DNA from 3 places in the Mesorhizobium sp. WSM4837 genome. Region 1 is predicted to be linked to each of the others. Evidence: predicted binding sites of a transcription regulator. Region 1 holds the regulator's gene; each other region holds the start of a gene.
The links. Region 1 encodes PhoB, which activates phosphate uptake and scavenging genes when phosphate is short. Its sites were predicted from a motif close to TGTCATNNANCTGTCAT; they were not measured.

Region 1 (7,137 bases):
CCATGCCGCGCCAGATCAGCAGGCCGCCCAGCGTCACGATGAAGGCCGGAACCTCGAGATAGGCGATGATGAAGCCCTGAAGCGCGCCGATCATGAGGCCGAGCACCACGCCGGCAGCCAGTGCGATGACCCATATCCAGGGATTTCCAAGCTGGAATCCCAAGACGCGGATGAGGAATTCTGCCTGCGCAACGCCCATCACCATGCCGATGACGCCTTCGACGGAGCCGACCGAAAGATCGATGTTGCGCATCACGATGACCAGCACCATGCCGGTCGCCATGATCGCGACCGAGGAAGTTTGCACCGACAGGTTCCAGAGATTGCGCGGCGTGAGGAAAAGCCCACCCGACAGGATGTGGATTCCAACCCAGATGATCAGCAGCGCGCCGACCATGCCGAGCATGCGTATGTCGAGCTCGGTTGCCTTGAGGAAGCGGCCGAAGGGGCTGAGCTCGGATTCACGCGCCCGGTCAGCAACCGGCGTGTTGGAAATCGTGTCGGTCATGATGTCCTCCCACCGTTGCCGTCTGCCGCGGATGCCGGAAGCAGCTTAGAAATTACCCGCGAGACGCGGAAAAACAACTCTTTTGAAAAAAACGCCGCGGCGTGAAGCCGCGGCGTTTCAGGTTTTTTGGCGAAGGCGGATCAGTTGCAGACCGGGACGGTGCCCGCCGCCACGCCGGCGCAGACCTCTTCCTGCTTGATCCAGCCGGCGTCGATGACGACGTTGAGATTGTCCCTGGTGATGGCAATCGGCGTCAGGAACAGCGACTTGACGACATTGCCGCCCGGCGTGGTGAAATCCTTGACACCGGCAATGTCTGTCATCGGCTTGCCGTCGGCCAGCTGCGAGGCGATCTCGGCGGCGTTCTTGCCGAGCTCGCGCGCGTCTTTCCACACCGATACGGTCTGTGTGCCGAGCGCGATACGGTTCAGCGCGGCATGGTCGCCGTCCTGGCCCGAAACCGGGACGGATCCGGCCAGGCCTTGCGCCGTCAGCGCCGCGACGACGCCACCCGCGGTGCCGTCATTGGCGGCAACCACCGCATCGACCTTGTTGTCGTTGGCGGTCAGGAACTGTTCCATGTTCTTCTGGGCGTTGGCGGGAAGCCAGCCGTCCGTATAAGCCTCGCCGACATTCTTGATCTTGCCGCTGTCGATGGCATCCTTGAGCACTTCTATGGAGCCGGCGAACAGAAAATCGGCATTAGGGTCGGCGCCCGAGCCCTTGATGAAGACGTAATTGCCTTCCGGCGCCACCTTGAACACTTCGCGGGCCTGCATGCGGCCGACTTCCTGGTTGTCAAAGGTCAGATAGAAGACGTCCTTGTTCTCGATCAGCCGGTCATAGCCGACGACCGGAATGCCTTCGTCCAGCGCCTTCTGCACCGCCGGACCGATGGCCGAGGCATCCTGCGCAAGGATGATCAGCGCGTTGGCGCCCTGCGAGATCAGGCTTTCGACGTCGGTCAGCTGCTTGCCGGGATTGGACTGTGCGTCAGCGGAGATATATTTGTCGCCGGCGGCCTCGATCGCCGCCTTCATGGCGGCTTCGTCGGTCTTCCAACGCTCTTCCTGGAAGTTCGACCACGAAACGCCAATGACCTTGTCCTTGGCCTGCGCGGCCGACGCGAGCGTCAGCGACATGGCGACCCCCGCCAGAATGGCGGCTGCGAATCTCTTCATGATATTCCTCCCTGCGCCGCGTAGGGCGCGACCAACTGGCCCGAAGGCCGGCACAAAGGCTCTATTTTTTCGAGCCTCGAAAAAATACTGGTCCAACGCCGAAGCACTGTCAACACCAATTCTGATGGATTTTAACGTCCTGTCGGGCTTTTTTTCGAGGCTCGGAATAAATAATGACAGCCCCTTCTGCTTCTGCCAGTATTTGTCCGACATACCGACGGCTTCCGATTCATGAGCGGCCGCGGCAATGAGGAGGAAACAAAAAATGTCGGTGGGAATCCGTCATGACGATCTGCGCCGGCGCAACCGGGCGATGGTGATTTCGGCCGTGCGCCGGGCAGGCCAGCCGTCGCGGACCGAGATCGCCGCGACCACCGGCCTCAGCCATTCGACCATATCGGCGATCTCTGCCGACCTGATCCAGGAAGGCATCCTGGCCGAGAGCAAGGCGAGCGAGACGGTTTCGCTGAAACGCGGCCGGCCGCAGGTCGGCCTCAGCCTCAATCCGCAAGCCGCTGCGGTGTTGGCCGTCGTGTTGTCGCTGAATTTCCTGTCGGTCGCCGTCATCGATTATGCCGGACAAGTGGTCGCCGAGGAACAGCGCCGGCTGGACACGCTGACCATGTCGCGTGACGCGCTGATCGAGGAATGTGTCGCCATCGTCCGGCGCCGGCTCGAAGATCCCGACCTCGATGTCCAAAGCGTCGCCCGCATCGCGCTGGCGATCCAGGGCATCACCGATTCCCACGCGCGCGCCATGTTGTGGTCGCCGATCACGCCGCAGACGAACATCGCCTTCGCCGACATTCTGGAACGCGAGTTCGGCATCCCGGCCATCATGGAGAACGACTGCAACATGATGGCCGTGGCGCTGCGCTGGCGCCACCCGGATCGCTACCGCGACGATTTCATCGCCATCCTGCTCTCGCACGGCATCGGTATGGGGCTGGTGCTGAAGGGCGAGCTGTTCACCGGCACCCACTCCTCAGGCGGCGAATTCGGCCACATGATCCATCGGCCGGGCGGCGCGCTTTGCCGCTGCGGGCGGCGCGGCTGCGTCGAGGCTTATGCCGGCAACTACGCCATCTGGCGCAACGCAAGGCTGTTGAGCGAGAACGCCGAGCCGGTCGCCGATGTCAGCGACGCCGACATGCGGGCCTTGGCGGCCCGGGCGCGCGAGATGGACGGACCGGAGCGCGAAGCCTACCGCAAGGCCGGCGAGGCGCTCGGCTTCGGGCTCGGCAGCCTGTTTGCGCTGATCGATCCGGCGCCGGTGGCCATGGTCGGCGCCAGCGCTGCCGCCTTCGACCTGATCGAGCCGGCCCTGCGCGAGGCCATCGCCCAGACCGCCGGCGGCCAGCATTCGGGTTCGATTTCCTTCGACACCGAGCCGAACGAGCTGCCGCTGATCCGCGAAGGCTGCGCCATGCGGGCGCTAAGCTTCGTCGACCAGGAGATTTTCGCGCCGAGCATCCAGGCACGAGCCGGCTCGGTCGGAAAGAACGTGGCTTGAAGGATTCCCGGGTCGCGACTTGGGGTGTGTTGAGATTCAGGTCAGGCCGAGTCGAGAATGGTGGGTTCCGAGAACCGGAGCGGAGCGTACTTTTGGGTACGTGAGCCCGCGCATGACCCCGAAATCGAGATCGATTTCGGAAAGGTCGTGCGCAAAATCAAAGTTCTACAGCGTCCTTTGCGTGCCCAACAGGGCGCGCGGCGCTGTAGGTAAGCGCAGGAAGCCGCCGTTCGCAGGCCGGCATCACCTGAATATCAGCACATCCCTAGCTAGTCTTCCCTGATCGCATAGCCGGCGCCGCGGATGGTGCGGATGACATCGGGCATGCGACCATTGTTGACCGCCTTGCGCAACCGGCCGACATGGACGTCCACCGTGCGCTCGTCGATGTAGATCGTCTCGCCCCAGACATTGTCGAGCAACTGACTGCGCGAGAAGACCCGGCCCGGGTGGCGCATCATGAATTCGAGCAGCCGGAATTCGGTCGGCCCGAGCCGGATCTCGCTCTTCTTGCGATAGACCCGGTGCGATTCACGATCGAGCATGATGTCGCCGACCTTGAGCACGCTGGACAGCACTTCCGGCTTGGCGCGGCGCAGCAGCGCCTTGACCCTGGCCATGAATTCCGGTGTCGAGAACGGCTTGACCAGATAGTCGTCGGCTCCGGTCGAAAGGCCGCGCACCCGGTCGCTCTCCTCGCCGCGCGCGGTCAGCATGATGATCGGCAGCCGCTCGGTTTCGGGGCGCACCCGAAGGCGCCGGCAAAGCTCGATGCCGGAAACCGCCGGCACCATCCAGTCGAGCACCAAAAGATCGGGCACGTTTTCCTGCAGCCGGATTTCGGCCTCGTCACCGCGCGTCACCACCTCGACCTGATAGCCTTCGGATTCCAGATTGTAACGGAGGAGGACGCCTAGCGGCTCTTCATCCTCCACCACCATGATGCGCGGCGCGATCATCGGCCGGTCACTCCTGTCATGTCGCCGGCGCCGACATCGTCGTTTCGTCGAGCTTCGGGCGATCTGCCGGCAATTGCTGCCCGGTCACGACAAAATAGGCGTTTTCGGCAATGTTGGTGACATGATCGCCGATACGCTCGAGATTCTTGGCGCAGAACAGAAGGTGCGTGCAGGCGGTGATGTTGCGCGGATCCTCCATCATGTAAGTCAGGAGTTCGCGAAAAACCGCCGTATATTTCACGTCGATCTTCTGGTCGTCGGCGCGCAGTTCCTTCAACGCGCCGGCATCGCGCGACACATAGTGCTCGACCACGCCGCGCAGCTGCACAAGAACGAGATCCGCCATCGCGTCGATACCGTGCGACAGATTACGCGGCGTCGCGCTCTGCCCGACTGCGCTGACCCGCTTGGCAATGTTCTTGGCCAGATCGCCGATGCGCTCGAGATCGCCCGCCATGCGGATTGCGCCAACCACGGCGCGCAGATCCTGCGCCATCGGCTGCCGCTTGGCGATCAGCGTGATCGCGCTGTCGTCGAGCTCGCGCTGCCGCGCATCCATGATGGCGTCATCCGAGACGACGCGCTGCGCCATCGCATTGTCCGACGCAAGCAACGCGCGGATCGAGGCCGCGACCATTGCGGCGGCGAGCTCGTCCATGTCGCGGATCAGCCGGTCGATGTGCTCCAGTTCCTCGTCGAAAGATGCGACGGTGTGTTCACCCATGGTGCTGTCCTCGTGTTCGAAATTCGCCGGACCGCTCAGCCGAACCGGCCGGTGATGTAGTCCTGGGTGCGCTTGTCGTCGGGGTTGGTGAACATCTTGTCGGTCGCGCCCTCCTCGACCAGATAGCCGAGATGGAACATCGCCGTGCGTTGCGACACGCGCGCCGCCTGCTGCATCGAATGGGTGACGATGACGATCGTATAGTTCTGGCGCAGTTCGTCGATCAGTTCCTCGACGCGGGCGGTGGCGATCGGATCGAGCGCCGAACAGGGCTCGTCCATCAGGATCACTTCCGGCGACACCGCGATGGCGCGCGCGATGCACAGGCGCTGCTGCTGTCCGCCGGACAGTCCAGTACCCGACTCGAGCAGGCGATCCTTGACCTCGTTGAACAGGCCGGCCTTCTTCAGGCTCGATTCGACGATGCCGTCCAACTCGGCCTTGCTCCTGGCCAGGCCGTGGATGCGCGGACCGTAGGCGACGTTTTCGTAGATCGACTTCGGAAACGGGTTCGGCTTCTGGAATACCATGCCCACGCGAGCTCGCAACTCGACGACATCGATTTTCGGGTCGTAGACGTTCTCGCCGTCGAGCGTGATCTTGCCGCTCACCCGCGCGATATCGATGGTGTCGTTCATTCGGTTCAGGCAACGCAGGAACGTCGACTTGCCACAGCCCGATGGCCCGATCAACGCCGTCACCTGATGCTCGCGGACATCGAGATCGACGTCGAACAGAGCTCGCTTCTCGCCGTAGTGAACAGAGACCTTTTCGCCCTTCATCTTGATCGAAGGGGCGTTGGTTGCGCTGCTCAGTTTCTGCTCGACGCCGGCTTCCGTCATGATGTTCATATCCTCTACTCCTTACCAGCGCCGCTCGAAGCGCCTGCGCAGTATCACCGCGATGGCATTCATGATGACCAAAAACACCAGCAAAATCAAAATCGCCGCCGAAGTCTTCTGCTGGAACCCCGCTTCCGGGAAATCCGCCCACATGAAAATCTGCACCGGCAGGATCGTCGCGGGATCGGTGAAGCCGCCGGGAATGTCGACGATGAAGGCGACCATGCCGATCATCAGCAACGGCGCGGTTTCACCGAGCGCATGCGCCATTCCGAGGATGGTGCCGGTCATGATGCCCGGCATCGCCAGCGGCAGCACGTGATGGAATACGGTCTGGACCTTGGACGCTCCGATGCCAAGCGCCGCCTCGCGGATCGACGGGGGCACGGCGCGCAGCGAAGCGCGCGAGGCGATAATGATGATCGGCAGGGTCATCAGCGCCAGCACCATGCCGCCGACCAACGGGGCTGAGCGCGGCATGCCGAAGAAATTCAAGAATACGGCAAGTCCAAGCAGGCCGAAGACGATCGAAGGCACCGCCGCCAGATTATTGATATTCACTTCGATCATCGTCGTCAGCCGGTTCTTGGGCGCAAATTCCTCAAGATAGATCGCCGCTGAAACGCCGATCGGGAAGGCTATGGCGAGGGTTACGATCATGGTCAGGAACGATCCGACGACCGCGCCCCAGACACCGGCCAATTCCGGCTCGCGGCTTGCGCCGGTGAAGAAGAAGATCGAGTTGAACCGGCTTTCGATCAGGCCAGCGCTCTTCAGTGTGTCGAGCCAGACGATCACCTTGTCCGAAATCTTTCGCGATGCTTCCGGCGTCTCGATGACGCGCAGGAATGCCTGGCCGCTCGCGGCGGGCGCCGTGCTGTCCAGCGCCTCGATCACCGTGCCCTTTGCGATCACCGTGCCGTTGGCCGCAGGCGACAGCGAGGTCAGCTTGACCGTGCCGCCATTGAACGCGACCAGCAGCGACGACGCGCCGCTCGTCAGCGTAAACATGCCGTTTTCGCCCTCGGTCGCACCATGGCCGCGCGCCAGCGCCAGCATGGCATCGTCGCCGAAGGTCAGATCGATGTCGCCGCTGGTTTCCGAAGGCGTGACGCTTGTCGAAATCGCTTCGTCCGAACCGACGTCGGCAAGCAAACCCTTGAGGTAGAGGTCGGCAAAATCATCAAGTGGAACCGCATAGTCCACCGTTCCTCCGAGCATCCCCGGATCAGCCGCAATATCCTTGCGCAGGAACACGCCTGTGCCGGTGGAAATCAGCCCGCGCAGAAGGCGCTTGTCCTGGCGGCTCTTCACATCCGGAAATTTTGCCGTAAGCGCTTCCTGAGCGATGGCGTCGTAGTTCACTTCATCGAGTTTCGCCGGGTCGGCCTTGGCCGCTGAAAGATCGAT
Region 2 (7,137 bases), on a different contig from region 1:
GCGCCACCACCGCCAGCCCGAACACCGCCAGCGACAGCCAGATGGCCTCGCCGATCCACATGGCGAGCAGGAATGGAAACACGTCGCGAAAGCCCTTTGCGATAACCCGCGCCACCAGGGCGGCAATCGAGGGGCCGGGCGAGCCCGCGGCGACGAAAAGGGCGGCGGCGAAGATCAAAAGCGAGGTGACGTGCATGTGAGTGCCTTCGAGCGTCAGAGAGCCCAAGGATACCCGATCAGCGGCGGTTTGGCACCCCTGCAGCTTGCAGAGAACTTTGCCCCCTGAAAAGGCGTCGGCGCTGCCCCTCATCTGGCCGCCGCCATCTTCTCCCCGTCAACGGGGAGAAGGGCGCTGTCATCGACGGTTCCGCCAATTACCAGCTTTGCAAGAAATGAACGCCGAGGGTGCGCTCAGCGGTCTTCTCCCCGTTCACGGGGAGAAGGTGCCGGCAGGCGGATGAGGGGCAGCGCCGATCCCCTTCAATGAGACGCCGCCTTACGCCGCGCCGACCACTTTCGCCGATTTCTCAAAACGCTTGCGCTCGTTCGGGTCGAGATAGAGCTTGCGCAGACGAATGGTCTTCGGCGTCACTTCGACCAGCTCGTCGTCCTGGATCCAGGCCAGCGCGCGTTCCAGCGTCATGCGGATCGGCGGCGTCAGCTTCACCGCCTCATCCTTGCCGGCGGCGCGGATGTTGGTCAGCTTCTTGCCCTTCAGCACGTTCACTTCGAGGTCGTTGTCGCGTGAATGGATGCCGATGATCATGCCCTGATAGACCTTGACGCCCGGATCGATGACCATCGGGCCGCGGTCTTCCAGGTTCCACATCGCATAGGCCACCGACTCGCCCTGCTCGTTGGAGATCAGCACGCCGTTGGTGCGGCCCGGCAGCTCACCCTTGTAAGGCTCGTAGGCATGGAACAGCCGGTTCATGACGGCGGTGCCGCGGGTGTCGGTCAGCAGTTCCGACTGGTAGCCGATCAGGCCGCGCGTCGGCGCGTGGAAGACGATGCGCTGGCGGTTGCCGCCTGACGGGCGCAATTCGACCATCTCGGCCTTGCGCTCCGACATTTTTTGCACGACGACGCCGGCATGCTCCTCGTCGACGTCGATGACGACTTCCTCGACCGGCTCGAGCAACTCGCCGTTCTCGCCCTTCTGCATGACGACGCGCGGCCGCGACACGGCAATCTCGAACCCTTCGCGGCGCATCGTCTCGATCAGCACGGCAAGCTGCAATTCGCCGCGGCCGGAGACGAAAAACGAATCCTTGTCAGGCGATTCCTCGATTTTCAGCGCGACATTGCCTTCGGCCTCGCGCAGCAGGCGGTCGCGAATGACGCGGCTGGTCACCTTGTCGCCCTCGGTGCCGGCCAGCGGGCTATCGTTGACGAGGAACGACATCGTCACGGTCGGCGGATCGATCGGCTGCGCATGCAGCGGCTCGGTCACCGACAGGTCGCAGAACGTGTCGGCGACGGTGCCCTTCGACAGGCCGGCGATGGCGACGATGTCACCCGCCTGCGCCTCGTCGATCGGCTGGCGCTCGAGCCCGCGGAAAGCCAGGATCTTCGAGATACGGCCGGTTTCGACCTGGGTGCCGTCATGATGCAGCACCTTGACCGCCTGGTTGGATTTCAGCGTGCCGGATTCGATGCGGCCGGTGATGATGCGGCCAAGGAACGGATTGGCTTCCAGGATGGTGCCGATCATCCGGAACGGGCCGGGGTGGACGGTCGGCGCCGGCACGTGCTTGATGACGAGGTCGAACAGCGGCGCCAGGCCTTGGTCCTTCGGACCTTCGGGGTTTTCCGACACCCAGCCGTCGCGGCCCGAGCCGTAAAGGATCGGGAAGTCGAGTTGCTCGTCGGTGGCGTCGAGCGCTGCAAACAGGTCGAACACTTCGTTGACCACCTCGACGTGGCGGGCGTCCGGCCGGTCGATCTTGTTGATGACGACGATCGGCTTCAATCCGACCTTGAGCGCCTTGCCGACGACGAATTTTGTCTGCGGCATCGGCCCTTCGGCGGCGTCGACCAGCACGATCGCCGAATCCACCATCGACAGGATGCGCTCGACTTCACCGCCGAAATCGGCGTGGCCGGGGGTGTCGACGATGTTGATGCGGGTGTCCTTCCAGTCGACCGAGGTCGCCTTGGCCAGGATGGTGATGCCGCGTTCCTTTTCGAGGTCGTTCGAATCCATGGCGCGTTCGGCAACGCGCTGGTTGTCGCGGAATGAGCCGGACTGTTTCAGGAGCTGGTCGACGAGGGTGGTTTTCCCATGGTCGACGTGCGCGATGATCGCGATATTACGAATTTTCATGTTGTGGTCTCGGGAGCGTTGCAGGCAGCAGGCCAAAAGGCGCTGCCTCTTTCGGTTGGGCGGCTCATACAGGGTTTTTCGCAATTGCGAAAGAGGAGGCGTGCCACCAAATAGATGGTCACCAAATCTTAAGCGTCTTGGTGTGAAATTGAATTATTAACCAAAGCGGAACCTTTCACGGTCGGGACAGTTCAAATTTCATGAGCAAAACGGGCATCAGATACCGGCCAATCCTTGCATGGGCTGCCCTCGCCGTCCTGCTTGCGGCAGGCGTGGCACAGTCGGCCGCGACGTCGACGGAGCCTGCCCTGCCGTCCGACACCCGAACGGCGGAGCAGTTGTTTGCCGACGCTCCCGATGGCGTCGACCCGGTGGTGACCGGGCCGGTCAGCGCCGCCTTCAAGCAAAGGCAGGAGGCCGCCAACTGCGACAGCGCTGTTTGGCCCAATATTCCGACCGTTTGCTATCCAGACTGACGACCGCGCCTTACCCTCCCCCTTGTGGGGAGGGTCGATCCGCGAAGCGGAGCTTCGCTTTGCGAAGCCGCCTCGCCGATCCTCCCCGCAAGGGGAGGGTGAACAGGCGCCAGTCCCCTCACGCCGAATGCACCGGGTCGAGCGTGACCTTGTAGAGTTCATTGTCGTCGCGATCCATCAGCCGCACCGTCATCTGTTCAGTGGCGCCATCGATGTCGACGAGGCCGAAGAACTGCAGGCCGGCCGAGGGTGGCAGGTTCTGCCCCTGCTCGGCGGTTGGCGCCTTGATGAATTTCAGCTCCGGGCCGAAGGTCATGTCGAAATCATTGGGTCCATAGGTGCCGGCATGGAGCGGACCCGAGACGAATTCCCAGAACGGATTGAAGTCCTGGAACTGCGCCTTGTCGGGATTGTAGTAATGCGCCGCCGTGTAGTGCACGTCGGCGGTCAGCCAGACGGTGTTGGTGATGCCGGCATTCTTTATGTAGCGAAGGAGGTCGGCAATTTCCAATTCGCGGCCCTTGGCCAGGCCATTGTCGCCATTGCTGACGGCCTCGGCGCCGGCCTTGTTGGTGGCGTCGTTCCAGACGACGAGGCCGAGCGGCATGTCGGCGGCGATGATTTTCCAGGTCGCGTTGGAGTTTGCCAGTTCGCGCTTCAGCCACTTCATCTGCTGTTCGCCCAGGATGCGCGATTGCGGCGTCACCGTATCCTGCATGCCAGGACCGTTGGCGCCGCGATAGGAGCGCATGTCGAGGAAGAAGACGTCGAGCAGCGGCCCGTAGGCGATCTTGCGATAGACGCGGCCCGGTTCCGACGGCTCGTAGCGGATCGTCGTCATCTCGTGGAAGGCGCGTGCCGCGCGTGCCGCCATCACATGGATGTTTTTTTCCGAGTAGCGGTCGTCGGCGCTCAGGTTCTTCGAATCCGACCAGTTGTTGACCACCTCGTGGTCGTCCCACTGGTAGAAGGTCGGGCAGATGGCGTTGAGCCCCAGCACGTTCTTATCCATCATGTTGTACTTCCACTGGCCGCGGTACTCGTCCAGCGTCTCGGCAACCTTGCGCTTTTCGTCGATGAGGACCTTGTTCTTCCACTTGCTGCCGCCGGGCAGCTCGACCTCGTCCTTCATCGGGCCGTCGGCATAGATGGTGTCGCCGGAATGCAGGAAGAAGTCGGGCGTATGCTTGCCGATCGTGGCATAGGTCTTCATGCCGGTGTCGTCGATGCCCCAGCCCTGGCCGGCGGTATCGCCCGACCAGGCGAAGCGGATGTCGCGTTTCGAGGCCGGCGCCGTGCGGAAGCGGCCGACGATCGGCTCGGAGACGGCGTTGATGTCGGCAAGATCGGCCGCGACCATGCGGTAGAAGATGTCCTGGTCGGAGGTGAGGTCGGTGAGCAGCCGCTTTACCGTGTAATCGCTGGCCGGCGACGTATCGAGCGGCGCAAGGCGCAAGGGATTGGCGAAATTCTCCGTCGACGAGACCTCGAACATGACGCGCGAAGGGCGGTCGGTCCGCGTCCACACCACGCCGCTGGTTGCGTCGACATCGCCCGACTGGATGCCATGGGTGAAGGCGGGCCGCTGATTGGCGCGCGAATAATAGGGAAGCGCGAGGCCCGATACGCCGACGAGGCCGGCGGCGCTCGCCGACGTGACAAAAGCGCGGCGCGAAATCTTGTTCATGGCTGTCTCCTGGATGGCTTAAACGTCGCCGCCAAGGTCCAGCCTCAATGTTTCACGCACATCTCGAAACCATGAAGGTTTTCTGACGATCAACAGGCTGGCTAATCTCCCCCCTCGAGGGGGAGATGTCGCCGAAGGCGACAGAGGGGGTCGTGTCGCGTGGAGCGCCGACCTCCTGCGTCTGCGATAAGGGGCCGAGCCCGGTCGGACCGACCCCCTCTGCCGCTCCGCGGCCATCTCCCCCTCAAGGGGGGAGATTAGCGCTCGGCCGTTATAGCTCAAGCCGCCTGCGGGTTCGGCTCGAAGGCCGGACGGCTGGTGTTGATCAACAGCGAGATGCAGGCTGCGGCTATTGCCGTCATGCCGGCGATGAGGAAGGCAAGTTCGTAATTGCCCTGCAATTCACGCATGGTGCCGCCGAAGAAGGCGGCCGCCGCTGCACCCACCTGATGGCCGGCGACGATCCAGCCGAAGACGATCGGCCCGCTGCGGTCGCCGAACGCCTCGTTCGACAGCCTGAGCGTCGGCGGCACGGTGGCGATCCAGTCCAATCCGTAGAGCACGGCGAAGATGATCAGGCTGGTCGACGAAAAGCCGGAATAAGGCAGATAGATCAGCGACAGGCCGCGGATGCCATAATAGACGCCGAGCAGCTTGCGCGGGTCGAAACGGTCGGTGAGCCAGCCCGACAGCGTCGTGCCGATCAGGTCGAAGATGCCCATCAGCGACAGCAGGCCGGCGGCTTGCACCTGGCCGATGCCCATGTCGCCGCAAAACGCGATCAGGTGCGTTCCGACCAGTCCGTTGGTGGTGAAGCCACAGATGAAGAAAGTGGCGAACAGATACCAGAACACCCGCGTGCCGGCGGCACAACGCAGCGTGCTGAGCGTGTGGGTGAGGAAATTGCCCTGCGAGGCCGGCGCAACCGGCGGCACGTCGTCGACGTCCGCGCCGTAGCGCACCATGCCGATCGCCGACGGCCGTTCCGGCACCAGCAGCCAGACCAGCGGCACCAGGCAGGCGGTGGCGACCGCAATGGCGATGGCGACAGGCTTCCAGCCGCCCGACTGGGCGAGCGCGGCGAGCAATGGCAGGAACACCAGCAGGCCGGTGGCGGCCGAGGCCGACATCAGCCCCATCACCAGGCCGCGATTGGTCTTGAACCAGCGATTGACGATGGTGGCGCCGAGCACCGTGGCGACCGCGCCGGAACCGACGCCGGAGAATACGCCCCAGGTGAGAAGCAGGTGCCAGGGCTGGGTCATCAACAGGCTGAGCGCCGTCGAGCCCGACATCAGCACCAGCGCCGCCAGCAGCGTGCGGCGCAGCCCGATCCGTTCCATCAGTGCCGCGGCAAACGGCCCGGTCAGGCCGTAGAGGAAGATGCCGATGGCCGCGGCGAGCGAGACGACATCGCGCCGCCAGCCGAAACTCTCCTCCAGCGGCAGCATCATGACGGCCGGCGCCGACCGCAGGCCCGCCGCGATCAGCAGGCACAGGAAAATGACGGCGACCACGACGAAAGCATAGCGCTGGCCAAACGGGCGGGATCGAGCTATCATGTTACTGACCGGTACGTTGCAACGCATGGGAGCATACGTACCGATCGGTAACATTGTCAAGCAGGCAACGGCACGTCCAAGAATGAAAAGCATTGAACCAGCGATCAAAGCGGATGAACGGCCCCGCGCGGGCGAAAAAATCCTTCGCGTTGCCCGCGACCTGTTCTACCGGCAAGGCATCAGGGCGATCGGCGTCGACGAGATCGTGCGACGCGCTGGCGTCACCAAGCCCAGCCTCTATCGCAGCTTTCCCTCCAAGGACGAATTGGCCGCGTCCTATCTGCGGCAATACGACCTCGAGTTCTGGGCCCGCTTCGACGCGGCGGTGGCTGCCCATCCCGGCAATCCGCGCACGCAGATCGCCGCCTTCCTGACCCGCATCGGCAAGCGCACGCAAAAGCCCGACTATCGCGGCTGCGGCATGACCAATGCGGCCGTCGAATATCCCGAACGTGGCCACCCGGCCCGGGTGGTGAGTGAGGCCAACAAGCAGGAATTGCGCCGACGCCTGCGCGCCATGGCGGCGGCGATGGGTGCCGGCGACGCCGAGACGCTGGGCGACGGGCTGCTGCTTCTGATCGAAGGCGCCTATATCAGTGGCCAACTGTTCGGGGCCGGCGGACCGGCGAAGTCCGTGGCCCGCAACGCCGACCTGCTGATCGAAGCGAGCTTGAAGAAATAGCGATTAACGATACCGTGCGGCAGCCCCGAAACGGAGTTGCCCGCGATGCGTGCTCTTTTGCTGATCCCGCTTGCCCTCGCCGGCCTCTGCCAGCCTGCCCGGGCCGGCGACATTTCCAGCGCCTACACCGATCTCGACTGGAAGAAGGACTGCGTGACCTACGCGCAAGCGGAGGAAGGCGACGGCGACTGGGCCAGTCTCGCCTGTTCGGGCTATCGCGGCTACCCGGTGCTGATCGCCTACGACGACGCCCGCGAATCGCTGTTTTATGGTTTTCCGCCCAGCGACATGACCGCAGTCTGGGAAAGTTTTGTCGCCTTCAACACGGCCGCATCCAAACTCGAGTGGCGCATCGAGACGAACGGCGATCGCGCCGTCCCGTTTGCGGTCATCCATCGGCGCTC
Region 3 (7,137 bases), on a different contig from region 1:
ATCTCCAGCGCACAGGAGAAGACCGAGGCGGATCGCCAGATCGCCAATCTCAGGATCAAGACGCCGACACGTCACGCCCTCGCCTCCAGCCTGTCCGGCGGCAACCAGCAGAAGATCGTCATCGGCAAATGGCTGGCGCACGGCGCCAAGCTGTTCATCTTCGACGAGCCGACAGTGGGCGTCGATGTCGGCACCAAGGCCGAGATCTACCGCCTGTTCAGTGCGCTTTTGTCCAAGGGCGCCGGCATCATCCTGATCTCGTCCTATCTGCCCGAGGTCTATGAACTCGCCGACACGCTGCATGTGTTCCGGCGCGGCAAGCTGGTGGCCACTCATGGTTTCCACACTGCCGACCATGAGGAGATCCTCACCCAGGCACTGGCCGAGAAACAAGAAAAACCGGGAGGACAGATATGAGCACCGAGGCGATACCGGCCGAAAGGCCGAAACGCAACTACAACGCCCTGTTCGGGCTGACACTGCTGGCGCTGCTGGTTCTTCTGTGGGTCATCCTGTCGGTGGCTACGCCGAGCTTCGCCTCCGCCAACAACATCTCGAACCTGCTGCGGCAAGGTTCGATGATCGCCATCCTGGCGGTCGGCCAGACTTTCGTCATCATCACCGGCGGTATCGACCTTTCCGTCGGCGCCGTGGTTGGCTTCGCCACCGTCATCGTTGCGATGCTGATCAATGCCGGCGTGCCGATTTACCTCGCCATCCTGATCACCTTGCTGGTTGGCGTCGCCATCGGCCTGTTCCACGGCTTCGGCATCGTCAAGATGGGCCTGCCGCCCTTCATCATCACGCTGGCGACGCTGACCTCGCTGCGCGGCATCGGCCTTTTGATGACCAACGGCAACTCGATCTCGATCAACAATGACGCCTTCCAGCTGTTTTCGCGCAGTTCGTTTCTCGGCGTCCCCAATCTGTTCTGGATGGTGATCCTGGTCGGCATCCCCGCCTACATCTTCCTGCATCACAGCCGCTGGGGCCGGTATCTGTTCTCGGTCGGCTCCAACGCCGAGGCCTCGCGTCTGTCCGGCGTCAACGTCCAGCGCACCATCTACATGGCCTATACGCTGTCTGGCCTCTGCGCGGCTTTTGTCGGCGTGCTGCTTGCCTCGCGCATCGGCATCGGCAATCCGACGCAGGCCGAGGGCTGGGAGTTGCAGGCGATCGCCTCGTCGGTGATCGGCGGCACTTCGCTGTTCGGCGCCGTCGGCTCGGTGCACGGACCGCTGCTCGGCGCCTTCATCCTCGCCACTATCAACAACGGCGCCAATCTCTTGAACGTCAATGCCTTCTGGCAGCGCATCATTACCGGCGTGCTGATCATCGTCATCGTCTATTTCGACGGCCTGCGCCGCCGCGGCAAGTAGACCATCTTAACAACCGCCGGCCCGGCGATCGGGCCGGCGGTGCCATGAACCGACTGGATCAAAGCATGAAAGCCGTCATCTGCCGTTCGCCCGGCGATCTTGTTGTGGAAGACCGCCTGGCGCCGGGCACACCACCGCCGGGCTGGGCGCTGGTCGCGGTCAGTCATGTCGGCATCTGCGGCACCGACTATCACATCTTCGAGGGCAAGCATCCGTTCCTCGCCTATCCCCGCATCATGGGTCACGAGGTCTCCGGCACCGTGATCGAGGCCGGCGAAGGCGTCGACCTGCCGGTGGGCGAGCCGGTGATCATCAACCCGTATCTCGCTTGCGGCAAATGCAGCGCCTGCCGCCTAGGCAAGCCGAATTGCTGCGTCAGGATCGAGGTGCTCGGCGTCCACCGCGACGGCGCCATGTGCGAACGGATCCTGGTGCCGGCGCAAAATCTTTATCCGGCCAACGGCCTGTCGCTGGCCGATGCCGCCGCCGTCGAATTCCTGGCGATCGGGGCGCATGCCGTGCGGCGCTCGCTGGCTGATCCCGGCGCGCGCACGCTGGTCATCGGTGCCGGGCCGATCGGCCTCGGCACGGCGCTGTTTGCCCGCATCGCCGGTCTCGACGTGACGCTGCTCGACATGAGCGCGGAAAGGCTTGGCTTCGCCGCAAGCGAACTCGGCTTCGCCACCCTCGACGCATCACGGCAGTCTGCGACCGATCTAGTTCGCGAGGCGACCAACGGCGAAGGTTTTGACGCGGTCTTCGATGCCACCGGCAACACCCAGTCCGTCCAGTCAGCCTTCGCCCATGTCGCGCATGGCGGGACGCTGGTCCTGGTCAGCGTCGTCAAGGACGACATCGTCTTTTCCGATCCTGAATTCCACAAGCGCGAGATGACGCTGATCGGCAGCCGCAACGCTCTGCGCGTCGACTTCGACCATGTCGCCGCCTCGATCCGCGATGGTGCTGTGCCGCTGGCAAAGCTCGTCACCCATCGCACGACGCTTGGCGACACGCCGCGCGACCTCGCCCGCTGGGCGCATGAGAAATCCGGCCTGATCAAGGCCGTCATCCAGGTCGGATGAACCGGACTTTAAAGCGCCGATATCTTGAGCTCGACCCGCTCAGCCGGAAACCGGGTTTCGGCAAACTGGATCGGCTGGCCGTCCGGCGTGACGTTGACGGCGACCGTGACCAGCACGATAGCGCCGGGCTGCAGATTAAGATCGGCAAGGTCGGCGGCGTCCGCGTGGCGGGCCGACAACACCGTCGATTGTCTGAGATAGTCACCGATGCCGAAACCCCGGAATGAGGCGGTCACCGATCCGGTTTCGGCCATGGCGGCATCGATGCCGGCGAAGCGAGCCGCGTCGAACCAGCCGGTCGCACGCGAGACCGGTTGCCCATCGGCTTCGCCGCGTGTCTCGAGGCGTATGACAGTCGAACCCCTGGCAAGCCCCAGCCCTTCGGCGACGCGCCGGCTGGCCGGCTCGACCGCCGATTCGAGCAGCACGCTGCGGCGCTCCGACGCCTGCCCTTGCAAGCCCTCCGAAAAACGGGTGCGGGCGCCGATCGGATAGGACAGGCGCTTGCGCGACAGCACGAAGGTGCCGCGCCCCTGTTCGGCCCTGAGCACGCCATCCTGCACCAGTGCGGCGATGGCGCTGCGCACCGTATGGCGGTTGACGCCATAGCGCTCGGCCAGCGCAACTTCCGGTGGCAATGCAGCATTCTCGGCAAAGTCGCCGACGGCGATCGAATGCAGGATCTGGTCGGCGATCTGCCGCCACAGCGAGACGCCGCTGCGCCGCTCCAAGCTGCTGGCCATCTGCTGACCGATCATTTCTTTGCCCCGATCTTTTTCGCGCTGTCATCCGTCCGTCATGGACACGCTTTAGAAAATAGATATAATTTGTATAATTGTCTATATCAATAGACGAATTTTCGATGCAAGGGAATGTCAACCATGCGAGGTCAGGAAGCGCGCGATCAGCAGCTTGAGCGCAAGGCGGTCATGGCGACACTGGCGCAATCGACCGGCGACGATATCGTCCGCCTTTGGAACGAAGCCGGCCTGCCTTCGGAAGCAGAACTCCTGCGCGGCCCCGAAACCGGCCTGGTCACCGTGCGTGGCCGCATCGGCGGCGGCGGCGCGCCGTTCAACGTCGGCGAGGCGACGGTCACCCGCGCGACGGTGCGGCTTGCCTCGGGAGAAGTCGGCCACTGCTACGCGCTCGGCCGTGACAAGCAGAAAGCAAAACTGGCGGCGATCGCCGACGCGCTCTGGCAGGATCCCACCCGCCGCAACGAGGTCGAGAGCAAGCTCATTGCGCCGCTGCAGGCCGCACTGGCCAGCGGACGTGAGCGGCGGCGCGCCGAGACGGCGGCAACGAAGGTCGATTTCTTCACCATGGTGCGCGGAGAAGACTGATGGACATCGCAACCCAGGCGATCGAGGGCGGCTTTGCCGATCCGGTGTTCGACGCCCAGACGGTGTTCCGCGCCGTGATGGACGCAATGGCGCGGCCGGGCACCCTGCAGCCTCTGCCGGTCTTTGCCCGCCCGCCGGCGCCGCTGTCGGCCACCGCAGGCGCCATCGCGCTGGCGCTGTGCGACAACGACACGCCGCTCTGGCTCGACCTCGTTTTGCAGGCCCCGGCAGCGATAAAATCCTGGCTCGGCTTCCACACCGGCGCGCCACTGGCCCACACGCCAGCCGATGCGCATTTCGCGCTGATCGCCACGCCGGCCGAGATGATGGCGCTCGACGGCTTTTCACAAGGCACCCAGGACTATCCCGACCGCTCGACGACGCTGATCCTGCAGGTCAGCGATCTTGTCTCAGGCGCCCCGCTGCTGCTCGAAGGTCCTGGCATCGAAACTACCGCGACAATCGCTCCGGCGCAGATGCCGCGCCACTTCGTCGAACAATGGAAGCAGAACAATCAGCGTTTTCCCCGTGGTGTCGACATTATCCTTGCCACCCCGGAAGGCGTTGCGTGCCTGCCGCGCACGACGTGCATCAAGACGATGGAGGCGTGATATGTATGTCGCGGTAAAAGGCGGTGAAGCGGCTATTGCCAACGCCCACGCCCTGCTCGCCGATCGCCGCCGCGGCGACCGTTCCGTGCCGGCGCTGCGCCTCGACCAGATCGTCGAGCAGCTGGCGCTCGGCGTCGACCGGGTGATGAGCGAAGGTTCGCTCTACGACCGTGAATTGGCGGCGCTGGCCATCGTTCAGGCGCGCGGCGACATGATAGAGGCGATCTTCCTGGTTCGCGCCTATCGCACCACGCTGCCGCGCTTCGGCTACACCAGGGCGATCGACACCGGCGCGATGCTGGTCGAGCGGCGCGTGTCGGCGACCTACAAGGATCTTCCCGGCGGCCAGCTTCTCGGCCCGACCTTCGACTACACCCACCGGCTGCTCGATCCCGAGCTTGCCGCCGGTGGCGACGTCGCCGAGCCGCTGCAGCGTGCCAGCGACGCGGACGCCATGCCGCGTGTCTCCGCCATCCTCGCCCGCGAAGGCCTGATCGAGCCCGATGGCGACATGCCGCAGGACCATATCCCGGGCGACATCACCCGCGAGCCGCTGGAGTTCCCGATGGCGCGCGACATCCGCCTGCAGGCGCTGTCACGCGGCGACGAGGGTTTTTTGCTGGCGCTCGGCTACTCCACCCAGCGCGGCTATGCCCGCAACCATCCGTTCGTCGGTGAGGTTCGCATCGGCGAGGTCGAGCTGGAACTCGACGTGCCGGAGCTGCCTTTCGCCGTACCGCTCGGTACTGCGCGTGTCACCGAGTGCCAGATGGTCAACCAGTTCAAGGGCTCGGCCAAGGCGCCGCCGCAATTCACCCGCGGCTACGGCCTCGTCTTCGGCCAGAGCGAGCGCAAGGCGATGGCCATGGCGCTCTGCGACCGCGCGCTTCGCGCAACCGAACTCGGCGAAGATGTCGTCGCCGCTGCCCAGGACGAGGAATTCGTCATCTCGCATTCCGACAATGTCCAGGCGACCGGCTTCGTCGAGCATCTGAAGCTGCCGCACTATGTCGACTTCCAGGCCGAGCTCGACCTGGTGCGCCGCATGCGCGCCGAGCACGACGCGCGCGAGAATGCCGGCAAGGTCGAAGAAAAAAGGGAGGCCGCGGAATGACCGCACAACCGACCGATATCGCAACCTACAACTTCGCCTATCTCGACGAGCAGACCAAGCGGATGATCCGCCGCGCGATCCTCAAGGGCATCGCCATTCCCGGCTATCAGGTGCCGTTCGCCTCACGGGAAATGCCGATGCCCTATGGCTGGGGCACCGGCGGCGTCCAGGTTACCGCTTCGATCATCGGCCCGGACGATGTGCTGAAGGTCATCGATCAGGGCGCCGACGATACCACCAATGCGGTTTCGATCCGCGCCTTCTTCAAGAAGGTCGCAAATGTCGCCGTCACCACCGACACGGCGAAGGCGACCATCATCCAGACCCGCCACCGCATCCCCGAGCACCCGCTGACCGCAGGCCAGGTGCTGGTCTATCAGGTGCCGATTCCCGAGCCGCTGCGCTTCCTCGAGCCGCGCGAGACGGAAACGCGCAAAATGCATGCGCTGGAGGAATACGGCCTCATGCATGTAAAACTCTACGAAGACATCGCCAGGCACGGCCGCATCGCCACCACCTATGCCTACCCGGTCAAGGTCGAGGGTCGCTATGTGATGGACCCGTCGCCGACGCCGAAGTTCGATAACCCGAAAATGCACCGTTCGCCGGCCCTGCAACTGTTTGGTGCCGGCCGCGAAAAGCGCATCTATGCGCTGCCGCCTTTCACCGACGTCGTCAGCCTCGACTTCGAGGACCATCCGTTCGAGGTGCAGACCTTCGACCAGCCCTGCGCACTGTGCGCGGCCGAAAACGTCTATCTCGATGAGGTCATCCTCGACGACCATGGCGGCCACATGTTCGTCTGCTCCGATACCGACCATTGCGAGAAGCGGCGCGAGCAAGGCCATCGCGGCCACCTTGCGCCCGAGACCCCTCCTGCCCTGGAAAAAACGGAGCCGGCGCAATGAGCGACGAGCCGCTGCTGCGCGTCTCCGCGCTGTCCAAGTTCTACGGTTCGCGCATAGGTTGCGAGAACGTCAGCTTCGACCTGTGGCCGGGCGAGGTGCTGGCAGTGGTCGGCGAATCCGGATCCGGCAAGACGACGCTGCTCAACTGCCTGTCGACCAGATTGTTGCCGAGCTCCGGCACCGCCAGCTACCGCATGCGCGACGGCCAGTTCCGCGAGCTTTACCGCATGAGCGAGGCCGAGCGCCGCTTCCTGATGCGCACCGACTGGGGTTTTGTTCACCAGAACCCGGCCGACGGGCTGCGCATGACGGTGTCGGCCGGGGCCAATGTCGGCGAGCGGCTGATGGCGGTCGGCGACCGCCACTACGGAAAAATCCGCGCCACCGCCGTCGACTGGCTGTCGCGCGTCGAGATCGACGAGGACCGCATCGACGACGAACCGCGCGCCTTTTCCGGCGGCATGCGCCAGCGCCTGCAGATCGCCCGCAACCTCGTCACCGGGCCGCGACTGGTGTTCATGGACGAGCCGACCGGCGGCCTCGACGTCTCGGTGCAGGCGCGCCTGCTCGACCTGTTGCGCGGCCTGGTCACCGATCTCGGCCTGGCGGCGATCGTCGTCACCCACGACCTTGCGGTGGCGCGTCTGCTGTCGCAACGCATGATGGTGATGAAGGACGGCCGCGTCGTCGAAAGCGG

Region 2: a site for PhoB is predicted at 4,561-4,577, ahead of AC0L3D_RS24570 (alkaline phosphatase D family protein). Genes of this name have one in related genera too.
Region 3: a site for PhoB is predicted at 3,245-3,261, ahead of phnF (phosphonate metabolism transcriptional regulator PhnF). Genes of this name have one in related genera too.

Annotation. Positions count from the first base shown of each region.
Region 1 covers NZ_JBVVQE010000034.1:63,265-70,401, reverse strand. Annotated here, with positions in the region: gene AC0L3D_RS20455 (sugar ABC transporter permease) at 1-508, opposite strand, end outside; gene xylF (D-xylose ABC transporter substrate-binding protein) at 649-1,689, opposite strand; gene AC0L3D_RS20445 (ROK family protein) at 1,955-3,202, shown strand; gene phoB (phosphate regulon transcriptional regulator PhoB) at 3,472-4,161, opposite strand; gene phoU (phosphate signaling complex protein PhoU) at 4,178-4,885, opposite strand; gene pstB (phosphate ABC transporter ATP-binding protein PstB) at 4,921-5,736, opposite strand; gene pstA (phosphate ABC transporter permease PstA) at 5,749-7,137, opposite strand, start outside.
Region 2 covers NZ_JBVVQE010000048.1:44,209-51,345, forward strand. Annotated here, with positions in the region: gene AC0L3D_RS24555 (LysE family translocator) at 1-196, opposite strand, end outside; gene typA (translational GTPase TypA) at 497-2,326, opposite strand; gene AC0L3D_RS24565 (hypothetical protein) at 2,527-2,802, shown strand; gene AC0L3D_RS24570 (alkaline phosphatase D family protein) at 2,921-4,489, opposite strand; gene AC0L3D_RS24575 (MFS transporter) at 4,768-6,051, opposite strand; gene AC0L3D_RS24580 (TetR/AcrR family transcriptional regulator) at 6,134-6,733, shown strand; gene AC0L3D_RS24585 (hypothetical protein) at 6,779-7,137, shown strand, end outside.
Region 3 covers NZ_JBVVQE010000076.1:7,251-14,387, reverse strand. Annotated here, with positions in the region: gene AC0L3D_RS30460 (sugar ABC transporter ATP-binding protein) at 1-417, shown strand, start outside; gene AC0L3D_RS30455 (ABC transporter permease) at 414-1,379, shown strand; gene AC0L3D_RS30450 (zinc-binding alcohol dehydrogenase family protein) at 1,445-2,461, shown strand; gene phnF (phosphonate metabolism transcriptional regulator PhnF) at 2,470-3,219, opposite strand; gene phnG (phosphonate C-P lyase system protein PhnG) at 3,343-3,807, shown strand; gene phnH (phosphonate C-P lyase system protein PhnH) at 3,807-4,418, shown strand; gene AC0L3D_RS30430 (carbon-phosphorus lyase complex subunit) at 4,420-5,532, shown strand; gene AC0L3D_RS30425 (alpha-D-ribose 1-methylphosphonate 5-phosphate C-P-lyase PhnJ) at 5,529-6,440, shown strand; gene phnK (phosphonate C-P lyase system protein PhnK) at 6,437-7,137, shown strand, end outside.